Regions from separate parts of the Embleya sp. NPDC005575 genome, predicted to be linked through region 1. Evidence: riboswitches for the same ligand, from Rfam matches in the RefSeq annotation. Region 1 holds a riboswitch; each other region holds the start of a gene.
The links. A riboswitch is a leader RNA that binds a small molecule or an ion and turns the genes downstream of it on or off. The one in region 1 is predicted to bind thiamine pyrophosphate.
Positions count from the first base shown of each region.

Region 1 (3,464 bases):
GAGCCGGGCGAGAGCGACACCCAGAAGCCGCACAACCAGGACGAGGCGTATGTGGTGATCAGCGGCCGGGCCACGCTCACCGTCGGCGACGAGTCCACGGCCGTGGCGCGCGGCAGCATCGTGTACGTACCGGCGCAGGTGCCACACCGCTTCCACCGGATCACCGAAGCGCTGCGGGTCCTGGTGTTCTTCTCGCCACCGGAGGGCTGAGGGCGAGGGCCGGGCGCGAGGGGCGGCCGGCGGTGGGCACACCTGTGGGCGGCCCGCACGCATGTACGACAATCGCACCTGGGGATCCAGCGATCGGATCTCGGGATCCGACGACGGGGAGTACATCCGATGACGCTGCGCGACGAACTCTGGGCTGCCATCGAGGACGTCTACGCGGCGATCCTCGACCACCCGTTCATCCACGGACTGACCGACGGCACGTTGCCGCGCGAGGCGTTCCGGCACTATGTCGTGCAGGACTCGCACTACCTACGCGACTACGCGAAGGCGCTGGCGGTGTGTGCGGCCAAGGCGCCGGACGAGGCAACGACCGTGCAGTTCGCGGGCGACGCGGCCGGCGCGATCGCCGCCGAGCGTTCGCTGCACGAGGGCTTCATGGTCGACTTCGGCAGCTCGGTGGCCGACGCCACCGCGACCGAGCCGGTGTTGCCGAGCACTCGGGCGTACGTCAGCTATCTGCTCGCCACGGTGCACAACGGCTCGTTCGCCGAGGGTGTGGCGGCGGTGCTGCCCTGCTACTGGATCTACGCCCGAGTGGGCGACGCACTGCTGGCCAAGGGCTCGCCCGACGAGCTGTACGGGCGCTGGATCGCCACCTACGGCGCCGAGGAGTTCCAGGCGACGGTGCGCGCGGTGCTCGACCTGGTGGACCGGATCGGCGAGGACCTCTCGGCGACCGAACGGGCTCGGATGATTGAGCACTTCACCACGACGGCGCGCTACGAGTGGATGTTCTGGGACGCCGCGTGGCGCGGCGAGCGCTGGCCGGTCTGAGCGGGTCCGGGCGGACCGGATCGTTCCCGGACGGACCGGAACCGGTCCACCCGGGTACGGCGTGTCCTCCCGGGGAATGTGCTTCCCGGGTGTGCACGTCTCGCGGGTTCGCGTGACTGGGGGTTGGACGATGGAGACATGGCCGCGCTGGGCACGCATCGGCGGACCGGTGCTCGTGCTGGTCCTGCTGTGCTGGTTGCTGATCTGGCTGTTCTCGGCCTTCCTGATGCTCATCGTCAAAGGCGTCGTCGGGCTGTGCGTCACGATCGGGATGGTCGTGCTCGCGCGCACCGCGGTGGTCGGCCGCGGGCCGCGCGACCCGCTCGGCTGAACCGGTGCTGGTCGTGCGGCGGTCGGTGTGCCAGGGTGGGGGGCGCACCACGCGGAGATACACGGGAGCTCGGGGCACCGGGCTGAGAGGGCGCTGAGGCCGCGCCGACCGCAGAACCTGACCGGGTAATGCCGGCGTAGGGAGCCTTTCCATGACCTCGCAAAACACTTCGCTGCCCGCTGCCCCGACGGCCGACCCGGCCGCCGCACGGACGGTCACCAGCGGACCGATTGCCCCCGCCCACCACCGCGGCTATGTCGCCGGATCGCGCGAGGACCTGCGCGTTCCGGTACGCACGGTGCATCTGACCAACGGCGAGACGGTTCGCCTGTACGACACCTCGGGCCCGTACACCGACCCCGCCTTCGAGGTGGATGTGCGGCGCGGCCTGCCCGCGCTGCGGGAGGCCTGGATCGAGGAGCGCGGCGACACCGCCCGCTACGACGGCCGGATCGGCGCGCTGACGCCGGCCGGATTCGCGGTGCCGGGTGCCGGGGCCCGACCCAGGCGCGCGTCCGGTTCCGAGGCGGTGACCCAACTCGCCTACGCGCGACGCGGGCTGGTCACCCCGGAGATGGAGTTCGTGGCGATCCGCGAGGGCTTGGCGCCCGAGCTGGTCCGGGACGAGATTGCCGCCGGTCGTGCGGTGTTGCCCGCGAACATCAACCACCCCGAGATCGAGCCGATGGTGATCGGCAAGAACTTCCTGGTCAAGGTCAACGCGAACATCGGCAACTCGGCGGTGACCTCCTCGATCGAGGAGGAGACCGACAAGCTGGTGTGGGCGATCCGGTGGGGTGCGGACACCGTGATGGACCTGTCCACCGGCAAGGACATCCACACCACACGCGAGTGGATCGTGCGCAACTCGCCGGTCCCGATCGGTACGGTGCCGCTCTACCAGGCGCTGGAGAAGGTGAACGGCAAGCCCGAGGAACTCACCTGGGAGCTGTACCGGGACACCGTGATCGAGCAGTGCGAGCAGGGCGTGGACTACATGACGGTGCATGCCGGCGTGTTGCTGCGCTACGTGCCGCTGACCGCGCGGCGCAAGACCGGGATCGTCTCGCGGGGCGGCTCGATCATGGCGGCGTGGTGCCTGGCCCACCATCAAGAGAACTTCCTCTACACGCACTTCGCCGAACTGACCGAGATCCTGCGCGCGTACGACGTGACCTACTCGCTCGGCGACGGGCTGCGTCCGGGATCCATCGCGGACGCCAACGACGCGGCGCAGTTCGCCGAGTTGGAGACGCTGGGCGAACTGGGCCGGATCTCCCGGTCGATGGACGTGCAGGTGATGATCGAGGGCCCGGGCCATGTGCCCATGCACAAGATCAAGGAGAACGTCGACCTCCAGCAACGCATCTGCGACGAGGCGCCGTTCTATACGCTCGGCCCGTTGACCACGGACGTCGCCCCCGGATACGACCACATCACGTCGGCGATCGGCGCGGCGATGATCGGCATGTGGGGCACCGCGATGCTGTGCTACGTGACGCCGAAGGAGCATCTGGGCCTGCCCGACCGGGACGACGTCAAGGCGGGCGTGATCGCCTACCGGATCGCGGCCCACGCGGCGGACCTCGCCAAGGGCCACCCGGGTGCGCAGGCGTGGGACGACGCGCTCTCCGATGCCCGCTTCGAGTTCCGTTGGCAGGATCAGTTCGACCTGGCGATGGACCCGGACACCGCGCGGGCCTACCACGACGCCACGCTTCCGGCGGAGCCGGCCAAGACGGCCCACTTCTGCTCGATGTGTGGGCCGAAGTTTTGTTCGATGCGGATTTCGCACGGCATCCGTGCCGAGCACGGCGACGGGGCCGGGGCTGCCGTCGGGACGACCGAGGTGGATGCCGAGGCCGGGATGCGGGCCAAGTCGGCGGAGTTCGCGGCCGCGGGCAACCGGGTTTATCTGCCGCTGGCCGACTGACCTTCGCGTGCCGGACGACGTCTCGGGGGCACGGTGGTTCCCGGGACGTCGTCAGGCCGGTCCGGGCGGGCCGCCCTCGCCGGCGACGATGACGCCGTGCTCGTAGGCGAACACCACCGCCTGTGCCCGATCGCGCAGGCCCAGTTTGGCGAACATGCTGCCCACGTGGCTCTTCACGGTCGCCTCGGTGACCAC
Region 1 is NZ_JBEXCV010000009.1:34,370-37,833, reverse strand. Features, by position in the region: gene ABZS54_RS05010 (cupin domain-containing protein) at 1-210, shown strand, start outside; gene tenA (thiaminase II) at 340-1,005, shown strand; gene ABZS54_RS05000 (hypothetical protein) at 1,136-1,336, shown strand; TPP riboswitch at 1,388-1,496, shown strand; gene thiC (phosphomethylpyrimidine synthase ThiC) at 1,488-3,269, shown strand; partial or broken gene ABZS54_RS04990 (response regulator transcription factor) at 3,321-3,464, opposite strand, start outside.

Region 2 (3,464 bases), on a different contig from region 1:
GCGAGCGCGGTCGGGCTCGGTGTGCCGAGGCGCTGAGCGCGCAGTCGACGGACGAGGGTCCGGACACCGTGCGCGAGTTGTTCGCGGAGGCGATCGAGTTGCTGACCGACGCGCTCGGCGCGCTGGACGGGGCCGATACGCGCTGGCCGGAATTCGCCTACGCGGCGGGCATCGGGTACGCCGCGAGCGCGGCACCGACCGGTGATCGGCGGGCCTGGGACCAGGCGCGGATCTGCTTCCGGCGCGCGCACCGGGCCGCACCGGCGGATGCCCACCTGCTCCGGGCCGCCGCGCAGGTGGCCGCGGCCCGGATCGGCCTCGACCCGCGCGGCACGCCGTGGCGCACCCTCCTCCACCCGCCGTCGGCCGGTGAGATCGCCGCCGCTCTCGGCCGACTCGGCACCGATGCGCTGGTGCAACTCGTACCGGGAGCCGCGGTGCTGAGCGGCGCCGACGGCACGACACGGGTGCTCGACCTGCCCGAGCTCGACTACGGCCTGGACCTGGCCGAGGGCGACCGGGAGAACTGGGCCGACATGCTCGACGCGCTGTGCGAATGGGCCTGGACCGCGGTGATGGAACCGGTACTGACCGCGCTGCCCGGCTCGTTCGGCCGCGCACCGTCCCTGGTCCTGCTGCCCGCCGGACCGTTCGGCATGGTGCCATGGCATGCGGCCTGGGCGCTCGTCGACGGCCGCCGTCGGCATGCGCTCCAGGACGCGCAGATCTCCTACATCGGCGCGCCGCGCTTGCTGTGCGAGGTCGCCGCGCGGCCGGTGAGCGTGCCGGCCCGGCGGTACCCGATCGAGATCGGCCGGGCCGCCGGCGACCCGATCGCTTTCGCGCCGGCCGGCGGTCACGACGAGACCTGGCGGGTGGTCGCCGAGTACCTGACGGCCGGCTCCCACACGGTGGTGTCGACGCTGTGGCCGGTGGACGACACGACTACCGCGCTGGTGCTGTACATGGCCCACCACTACCTCGACCGCCGTGACCTGTCCCCGGCCCAGGCCGTCCGCATCGCGCAGCTGTGGCTGCGCGACCCCAAGCGCGGCATCCCGGCCGCGATGCCGGTCGAACTGGCCGCCCGGGCCCGCGCGATCGTGCCGGACGACCTGACCGGCTGGGCGGGATTCACCCACTCGGGATGCTGAGCGCGAGCGTGCGTTTCCCCACCCCGCCTTCCCAAGCGACCCGCGAGGCGCGTACTGTTCGCCACGCCATCGCGGGAGCTCGGACCAACCGGGCTGAGAGGGCGGCATGGGGTGTCGGCGTCGAGCCGGCGCGCCCGGGGCCACCGACCGCTTGAACCTGACCGGGTAATGCCGGCGTAGGGAGAGCAGGTAGAGCCATGTCGGCTCCAGTCATCGACGACGCACGCCCCGAGGTGCCGCACGCCGGCGCCGAGGCACCCCTGATCCTGGATACCGCACCGCCCCGCACCCTGGGATTCCGCGACCAGGCGGCGTTCTGGGCCAACCTCGGCGTGAGCCTGCTCGGCTTCTCCGGCGCCCTGTACGTGCTGGCCCCGGTCGGCTATCCGCAACTGTCGATGGTCGCCGCGATCGTCGCGGCCGTCGGCGGCACGCTGATCGGCACGCTCATGGTCGCGGTCGCCGGCATCCCCGGCGCCCGCAGCGGTGCGCCCGCGATGACCGTGCTGCGCGGCCTGTTCGGCACGAAGATCTCGTACGTCCCGACGGTGTTCAACATCGTCCAGTGCATCGGCTGGGGCACCTTCGAGCTGCTGGTGATCTCGATCGGCATCGAGGCGATGACCGACGGCGACGGCCCGCACTGGTTGTACATCGTCGCCGCCGGCACGGTCACCACGGCGATGACGCTGCGCCCGTTGGGCATGCTGCGGATCCTGCGCCGCTACGTGACGATCGCGGTGGGCATCGCGATGCTCTACTTCTCGATCCAGCTGTGGCGCGAGGGCCTGCCGCCGATGACCGAGGGTTCGTGGTCCGGGTTCTTCCCGGCGATGGACGCGGCGCTCGCGGTCGCGGTCTCCTGGGTCCCGCTCGCGTCCGACTACACCCGCCACTCGCGCGGCACCAAGCCCGCGTTCTGGGCCGCGTTGAGCGGCTTCTCGATCACCAGCATCTGGTGCTACCTGCTCGGCCTGGTCGCCCTCGCCCAGGTGGGCGGCGACCCGGACAAGATCTTCGACTCGTTCCTGGGCGTCACCGCCGGGTGGGTGTTCTTCGCCGTCCTGGTCGTGCGCGAGGTGGACCAGAGCTTCGCCAACGTCTACAGCACCGCGATGTCCATCCAGAACCTCGCACCGCGTGTGGACCGCCGGGTGCTCTGCCTGGGCGTGGGCGCGCTGGTCACCGCGTTCGCGCTGATGGTGAACGACTTCGACACCTACGCGAGCTTCCTGTCGCTGATCGGCTCGATCTTCATCCCGCTGCTGGGCGTACTCGCGGTGGACCTGTTCGCCGGGCGCGGTCGGTCCGGCTGGGACCTGGGCGACCACGCGCCGGCCCGCGCGGTGATGATCGCGCCGTGGGCGCTGGGCTTTTGCATGTACCAGCTGATCAACCCGGGTTCGGTCGAGTGGTGGGCGACGTTCTGGGGCAACATCCAGGACGCGCTGCACATCCACGCGCAGGTGTGGACCTCGGCCTCACTGTTCTCGTTCGCGCTCGCGGGCGCGACCGCGTATCTCGCGGTCGCGTGGGACCGGCGGCGGGCGGTCGCGGCGCGTTGAGGTGGACCGGCCGCGTCGGTCGGGTGCCTCCTCCCGACGCGGCCGTGATCCACCCGCGGAACCTGCCGGTACTGGTCCGCTCCGCCGATCAGGGCAGCTTCACCACGGTCCCGCTGCCGGACGTCCGGGACACGCCCTGATCCGTCGGGCCGAAGGCCGAGACAAGATCCGGGGCCGACCAGCGGCGCATGTCGACGGGTGCGGTATCGGAGGGGCCCGGGTAGAGGCGGTACAGGGTGCCCGAACCGGCGATCGGGACGTCGCCGTGCACCAGGGCCACGAACGCGCGGCCGGCGGCGAGTTGTTCGGCTGGGTCGAGGTGTATCGCGGTACCGCCGACGCCTTCGCGCACACGGACCGTGAAGACGTCGACGCCCTCGTCGGCGTCCCGGCGGTACTCGGTGACCTCCGCGGCGCGCCGGCCGCGAATCAGCACCCGGTCGGTGGTCGCGGCGGCGATGATCCGGGCCAGGTCGCCGAGCGTGGCTCGGCCTCCCGGGGCGAAGTGGATGCGCAGGTCGCGGGCCAGTTCGGCGAGGCGGTCGGTGTGCCGGAAGACGTTGTGCAGGCCGTCCTGGCCGGACAGGTTCAGGTCGGTCCACTGGGCGGTGCGGGTGGTCAGGTCGACGGTCATCGGGACGCAGATCCGCGCGTCGCCCGCCAGGTCGAAGCGTTGCCGGACCGCGCTCGGATCGAACGTGCGCCCGGCGGCCACCGCGTCCAGATCCTGGAAGCCGGCGAACGG
Region 2 is NZ_JBEXCV010000079.1:28,339-31,802, forward strand. Features, by position in the region: gene ABZS54_RS24770 (CHAT domain-containing protein) at 1-1,154, shown strand, start outside; TPP riboswitch at 1,216-1,356, shown strand; gene ABZS54_RS24775 (cytosine permease) at 1,352-2,719, shown strand; gene ABZS54_RS24780 (hypothetical protein) at 2,808-3,434, opposite strand.
Region 2: another riboswitch for thiamine pyrophosphate. It lies ahead of ABZS54_RS24775 (cytosine permease); the one in region 1 lies ahead of thiC (phosphomethylpyrimidine synthase ThiC).

Region 3 (3,464 bases), on a different contig from region 1:
CGAATCACCGCCCCCACCCTCGTCGTTGCCGGCGGCTCGGCGAGCCATATTCCGCAGGACCGTGTCACCGAGTGGACCCGCCGTCTTTCCGACGCCCGGGTGGTCACCATCCCGGCCGGCCACCTGATCCACGCCGCCGAGCCCCAAGCCTTCACCGAGGTGACCAGGTCCTTCCTGCGCACGCCCGCCAAGGTCGCCGACCCGGTCCACCCCCGCGACCCCGCCCACTGACCGGTCGACTTCTCCCGCGCCGCGACGTTCACTCACCCCTCACGCCTCGGGCCGCGATCGGCGCCCCGAATTCCTCCCGCCGACACGGACATCTCCGTATTCGCCGACCGGTGCTAGGCGCCGAAGCGTAGGGTCTCGCCGGTTTCCAGCACCGTCTTGAGGTTGGACAGGATCATCGGCCAGCCCTCGCGGATGCTCTTGAGTATCTCGGAATCCGGCGCGAAGCCCTCGTGCAGGACGCGCAGCGCGACCACCTCGCCCAGCGGTACCAGGTCGAAGGAGACCCGGGAGATCGGCTCACGGCGGTGTTCGGCGAGTTGTTCCGCGCTCCAGCCGAACATCTCACCGATCTCGGGCTCGTAGTTGTGCCACGTGTACGCCAGTCGACGAGGCGGTTCGGCCGCCAGCACCACCTGGCCGGCGTCACGCGGTGCCGTCCGCGGTGACATCCACCAGCGGACCGGCGAGCCGACCTGCCAGTCCGATTCCGGTCCCGAGCCGTCGAAGTAGCGGCTGATCTCGGCCCGGTCGGTCAGTGCGCGCCACAACTCCTCGGGGGTGGTGCGGATGTACATGACGTAGGTGAACTGGATATCGGACACGGGGTTTCTCCCAAGGGTGCGGCAGCGGACGCGGGCGCGACCGGTGCCGGGGATCGCCTTCGTTCCACTATCCGCCGGCTCGGCCCGGCAGTCCGGCACCGCGCGCACGCCACGCCGAAGGACGCGACGGAACCACGCGGACGTCGTCCGATCGGCCGATCACGCACCCCGAAGCGGGCGGGCACCCGTCCCCGGCTTCGCCCTACGGACGATCCGCGCTCGGGGGTGTGCCGGCGTCACCCTCCTCCGCTGTGTTCCCCACCGGGTCGAGCGCCGCCGCCGGCTCCAGCTCCAGCGCCATCGACACCGAGTCCACGTAGCGGCCGTCGAGCAGGAACTCGCCTTTGGCGATGCCCTCGACCGTGTATCCGCACTTCTCGTACAGCCGCCACGCGCGGGAGTTGGTCCCCAGCACGTGCAGCGTGATCCGTCGGGCGCTGCGGCGAACGGCCTCCGCGCGGGCGGCGGTCAGCAGCAGGACGCCGATGCCACGGCCCTGATGGGCGGGATCCACCGCGAAGCCGTGGATGTATTGGACGTGCCCACTGGCGGCCATCCGGGACGGACGTATCTTGACGAAGCCGCGTACCTCCGACCCCTCGTACGCGACCAGCACGTTTGCCGGCGGGGTGTCGGGGTCGAAGAACGGGCGTGCCGGCGGCAGGGGCGGCGTAGGGGTGACCCGCGTGCTCCAGGTGTCGTGGTCGATCCGGGTCAGCGCGGGTCCGTCCGCCGGTTCGGCGGCGCGTACGTGGATGTCGGGGAGGGGGTGGGGCCCGGATGCGTCGTCGGTTTCGCGTGCGTCTCGCTGCATGTGCCCAGGGTGGTGGGCGCGCGCTCGACCGGGCAATGCCATTGTTCGCCGTCCGGGACTACCCGCCGTCCGCGTCGGGCCGCGCACCGGTCTGAGCGCGGTTGCCGCGGCGTACCTGGAGGTCGTGTACGAACTCGCCACCCCCATCGACTGACGGCGCGTGGGGGCTCACTGGAAGGTTCGCTCGCCACAACGCAAACGATGGTTGGCGGTGGCCGGCGCGAGTACTACAACTCCGGTGAAGACAAGCGAACGCGCGTTCGTCGGGCCCGGTGACCGGGCGGACGTACGCGCGAAAAGGACCTACGAGGTGGGCTCCCTGCGCCGGCATTGTCCGGATCAGGTGCTAGGGGTCGCGTTCCGGTCCATTCGACCTTCACGCCTCTCAGCCCGACCACCCGACCTTGGCTTGAGCCGAAGCTCCCATCTCCAAGGCCAACCACTGATCGATCGAACTCCCTCGCTCGCCCCGTAGGCCACTAACCACCATACTCCTGGACAAAAGCCTCGCCAAGGGGTCGGCCGAAAGTGGGACGAGGTTGGAGTCCCGGGGCTATTGAGCCTCGGGACCCCAACCGTTGTCAGTGGGCCGTGTGAGCGCTGTGCCCGATGTCGGACAACAAGGCCGACCAGCCGTCGTTCGCGAAGACCAGCATGGGGCTGTCGGGGACCCTGCTGTCGCGGACCGGGACGACGCCGGGCAGGCCGCCGGCTACCTCGACGCAGTTACCGCCATCAGCATTGGTGTAGGAGGACTTGCGCCAGCGGGCCATGCTCAGGTCACGTGCGATGCTCATCGGTTGCGAAACCCTTCGCTGCGGATTCGATCAGGACCAGGGAAGCCGTCGGCGAGAGCGCGGCCGCTCTGGCCAGATCGTATGCCTTCTGATAGCTCCCGGCCACGGTCGGATCGTCGATCAGCTGGCCCGTGTAAGCGCCCTCGACGTATACGACAGGTGAGGCATCCGCGAAGGACATCAAGGAGACGACGCCCGTCATGAACGGGTGCGGGCCGTCGGTGAACGGCTGCACTTGCACCAGGTAGCGGCGACTTCTGCCGGCCTCGACGATGGCCAGCAATTGTTCGTGCATGATCTCGGGCGACCCCACGACGACGTGCAGCGCAGCCTCGTGGATGATCTCCCAGATTCTGGGAGGGCGTTGCCTGTCCAGCAGCCGCGCTCGCTCCATGCGCGTTCGCACGAGTTCTTCGATTTCGTCCTCGGCGGTGAAGGGGCGAGCGGACTTGGTGAATGCGCGTGCGTACGCCTCGGTTTGCAGGAAGCCCGGTACCAGCATCGGTGAGTACTCGCTGATCGTCAGCGCGCGCTCCTCCAACTCCGCCGCGTCCGCGAAGTATTCGGCGTGCCCGGACCGGCGGGCCAACGCGCAGAGGCGCTGGAGGTGCTCGCCGGTGTCGAACACCTCGTCGAACATCTTCGAGGTCTCCACCAGAGGCCGCCGCTTACCCGATTCGAAGTGGGCGATGTTCGAATCGTGGCAGAACACGTGCTCGGCGAGCTGGGCCTGGGTCAGCCCCGCGGCCTCGCGCAGTCGGAGCAACTCCGAGGCGTAGAAGGCCCTTGGTGACTTGTAGGGGTCCAGATTCCTGCGTGGCATGGATCATCACTCCGCTTCGTACGCAACGTCAGGGTCGGCCCCGGCCCGAGATCAACGTAACGGTTGAAAGTGATGCGATACGCGCGAATCCCGATATCCGTCCCCTATCCGGTCTCGGGGTGAGCCGACGTCGCCGAGGCCGGCCGGTTCCGGAGTGAAGGTGGGCCCGGCGGCGTCGCGTGGGCGCCGCCGGGCCT
Region 3 is NZ_JBEXCV010000135.1:1,801-5,264, reverse strand. Features, by position in the region: gene ABZS54_RS32555 (alpha/beta hydrolase) at 1-231, shown strand, start outside; gene ABZS54_RS32550 (SRPBCC family protein) at 345-833, opposite strand; gene ABZS54_RS32545 (GNAT family N-acetyltransferase) at 1,036-1,647, opposite strand; TPP riboswitch at 1,947-2,119, opposite strand; gene ABZS54_RS32540 (DUF397 domain-containing protein) at 2,229-2,444, opposite strand; gene ABZS54_RS32535 (helix-turn-helix transcriptional regulator) at 2,428-3,267, opposite strand.
Region 3: another riboswitch for thiamine pyrophosphate. It lies ahead of ABZS54_RS32545 (GNAT family N-acetyltransferase); the one in region 1 lies ahead of thiC (phosphomethylpyrimidine synthase ThiC).

Region 4 (3,464 bases), on a different contig from region 1:
CCTCCCTGGACGGCGGTCAATACCTCGACGCGACTGCCCGCGTCGAGCACGGTCCGGGCCCACGCCCCGCGCGGCACCACCGACTCGTCCACCGCGACCGCGACGCCCTTGGCTGCGGTGGTCAGCGTGGCCACGAGTTCGGCGACGGTGGTGCCGGTCGCGACATGGCGCCGGTCACCGTTGACGCGGACCTCGATGTCGTTCATGCCATCACCTTCCGGGCGGCGGTCGCGAAGCGGTCGGGCCCGAAGGGCGCGACGAGTTCGGGGGTGGTGCCGTGTGCGAGGACCTCGGCCACGGTGTCGGCGGTGATCGGGGTGAGCAGGATGCCGTGCCGGTAGTGGCCGGTCGCCACCACCAGGCCGGGCAGCGCGGAGCGGCCAATGATCGGCGCGTTGTCCGGGCTGCCGGGGCGCAGCCCGGCGAGCGTCTCGACCAGCGGCAGCTCGGTGATGCCGGGGACGAGTTCGTGCGCGTCGCGCAGGAGTTCGTACACGCCGCCCGCGGTCACCTCGGTGTCGTGGCCGAGTTCGTGCTCGGTCGCGCCGATCACCAGTTCGCCGTCCGCGCGCGGGACCAGGTACATGCTGCCGCCCTTGACCACGCCCCGGACGTTGCGGGACAGCAGCGGCAGCAGCGCCGGCGGCACCTTCAGTCGCAGGATCTCGCCCTTGACCGGCCGCACCGGCGGGATCGCCTCGGGGGGCAGGCCCGGGACGAGCGCCGAGCGGCAGCCCGCCGCGAGCAGCACCTGATCGGCGATCAGGTCGCGTCCGCCGGCCGTTCGCACGCCGTGCGCGCGCTCGCCGGCGACCAGGATCCGCTCGACGCTCTCGCGCACGAAGACGACGCCGGCCCGCGCGCAGGCCACGAGCAGTGCCGCGACCAGCCGGCGGTTGTCGATCTGGTGGTCGTCCTCGACGTGCAGGCCGCCGGTGATCGCCGGGGACAACATCGGTTCGAGCCGACGGCACTCGCGGCTGGTCAGCCACGACGACTGCAAACCGAGCCGCTGCTGATAGGCGTGCAGGTCCTTGAGTACGGCCCGGTCGTCCGCGTCCAGCGCGACCGCGATCGTGCCGCATGCGTGGTAACCCGAGGGCAGGTCCGCGGCCTCGGTCAGTTCGGCCGCGAACTCGGGGTAGCGCCGCGCCGATTCGATACTCAGCCGGAGCAGGCTCTCCTCGCCGTACTGGAGTTCGGAGACGGGGGTGAGCATGCCGGCCGCGGCGTGCGAGGCACCCCGGCCCGGGGCCGGATCGACGACGGTGACCGTGAGCCCGTACCGGGTGCGCGCGCGCCAGGCGACAGACAGTCCGACGACTCCCGCGCCGACCACGACGACGTCGGTGGGGTGCTCGGACATGGTGGGGCTCGACATGGTGAGAGGAACTCCCTTCGCCGGTATGACCCGGATCAGGTTCGGACGGTCGGGGGCTCGCAGCCCCCCTCTCAGCCCGGTCTCACCGGGCTCCCGTGACCTCTCCACACTACGACACCGGTTTCGGGTGTCCCGGGGGCGCCCGAGTGCGCCGAGATGTCCTTGACTGAGTCAAGACCCTGCTCGTCGGCGGCGCCGAGTCGCGTCATAGGGTGCCCTGCATGGACAACGTGCTCGTCGTGGGTGCCGGCATGGCCGGCCTGCAAACCGTGGTGGCGCTGCGGGACCAGGGGTACACCGGTCGCGTCACCCTGCTCGGGGCCGAGGCGCACGCGCCGTACGACCGCCCGCCGCTGTCGAAGGAGGTGCTCGCCGGCAAGACCGACGACACCTCCTTCGAGGCGGACTGGGCCGCACTGGAGACCGAGGTGCTGTTCGGCCGGACCGCGACCGGACTGCGCCCGGGCGCGGTGGACACCGACGCGGGGCCGATCGCCTTCGATCGATTGGTGATCGCGACCGGCTCGCGTGTGCTCGACCTGCCCGGCGCGGCCGAGGTTCCCGGCGTGCACGTGCTGCGCACCATCGACGACGCCCGCGCGCTGCGCGCCGCACTGGTGCCCGGCGCGCACGTGGTGATCGTCGGCGCGGGCTGGGTCGGCGCCGAGGTGGCCACCGCCGCGGCCGCGGCCGGCTGCCCGACCACCGTGGTCGAGGCCCTGCACACCCCGCTCGCCGGACCCTTCCCGAACGCCGTCGGTGAGCGGTTCGTGCCGTGGTACGCCGAGGCCGGCGTGGAACTGCTGCTGGGCGCGCGGGTGGACCGCCTGGAGGCGGGCGCGGTGCACCTGACCGACGGCCGACGGCTGCCCGCCGACGCGGTCGTGGTCGGCATCGGGGTGCGCCCGGCAACCGAGTGGCTGGCGGGCTCCGACGTGGTCCGCAACGAGCGCGGCTTCGTCGAGGTGGACGAGCACCTGGCCACCTCGGTGCCCGGGGTGTACGCGGTCGGCGACTGCGTGGACTTCCCGTCCGCCCGGTACGGCACCCGGATGAACGTCGAGCACTGGGACAACGCGCTCCAGGCACCGCGCGTGCTGGTGGCCAACCTGCTCGGCGGCGACCAGGCGTACGACCCGGTCCCCTACTTCTGGTCCGACCAGTTCGGCCGGATGGTCCAGTACGTGGGCCGGCACGGCGGGAGCGACGAACTGGTCTTCCGGGGCGCGGACGAGGACGGCAAGTGGACCGCGGGCTGGTTCGCCGACGACCGGCTGGTGGCGCTGCTCGCCGTGGGCCGGCCGCGCGACCTGGCCCAGGGCCGCAAGCTCGTGCAACTGGGCACCCCGGTGGATCGGGAGCGGTTCGTCGACCCGGAGAACCCGCTCAAGTCGGTCGCGCGCTGACCACCACTCGCCCGCCCCACCTCCGGGCGCCGGCGGCCGGCACCGGATGCGGAACCTAAACTTGGCCGGGTGAGCGAGATCGACGCCAAAACAGAAGCCCTCGTCCCCGCCTGGGTGACACTCCCCGACATCGCCGAGATCCTCGGCGTGGACATCCTGAAGGTCCGCCAGCAGCTCAAGGAGCGCAAGTTCCTGGCCGTGCGCCGCGGCGAGCACCGGGCCCTTCAGGTGCCCGCCGACTTCTTCCAGGGCGGCAACATCGTCAAGGGCCTGGTCGGCACGCTGACCCTGCTCGCGGACTCGGGCTTCACCGACGAGGAGGCGCTGGAGTGGCTGTTCACTCCGGACGACACGCTCCCGGGCACGCCGGTGCAGGCGCTGCAGGAGAACCGGATGACCGAGGTGCGTCGCCGCGCCCAGGCACTGGCGATCTGAGGCCGCGCGGATGACGAGCCGTCAGGAACGGTTGGCCGCCGCCCGTCTGTACCTGTGCACCGACGCCCGGGAGCGCCAGGGCGACCTGCCCGCGTTCCTGGACGCGGTGCTGGGCGCGGGCGTGGACATCGTGCAGCTGCGGCAGAAGGGCTTGGAGGCCCGCCCCGAACTCGCATACCTGGAGGTGTTCGCGGACGCCTGCCGCCGGCACGGCACGCTGCTCGCGGTCAACGACCGCGCGG
Region 4 is NZ_JBEXCV010000033.1:38,718-42,181, forward strand. Features, by position in the region: gene thiS (sulfur carrier protein ThiS) at 1-206, opposite strand, end outside; gene thiO (glycine oxidase ThiO) at 203-1,381, opposite strand; TPP riboswitch at 1,376-1,488, opposite strand; gene ABZS54_RS14315 (FAD-dependent oxidoreductase) at 1,603-2,787, shown strand; gene ABZS54_RS14320 (Rv2175c family DNA-binding protein) at 2,857-3,222, shown strand; gene thiE (thiamine phosphate synthase) at 3,233-3,464, shown strand, end outside.
Region 4: another riboswitch for thiamine pyrophosphate. It lies ahead of thiO (glycine oxidase ThiO); the one in region 1 lies ahead of thiC (phosphomethylpyrimidine synthase ThiC).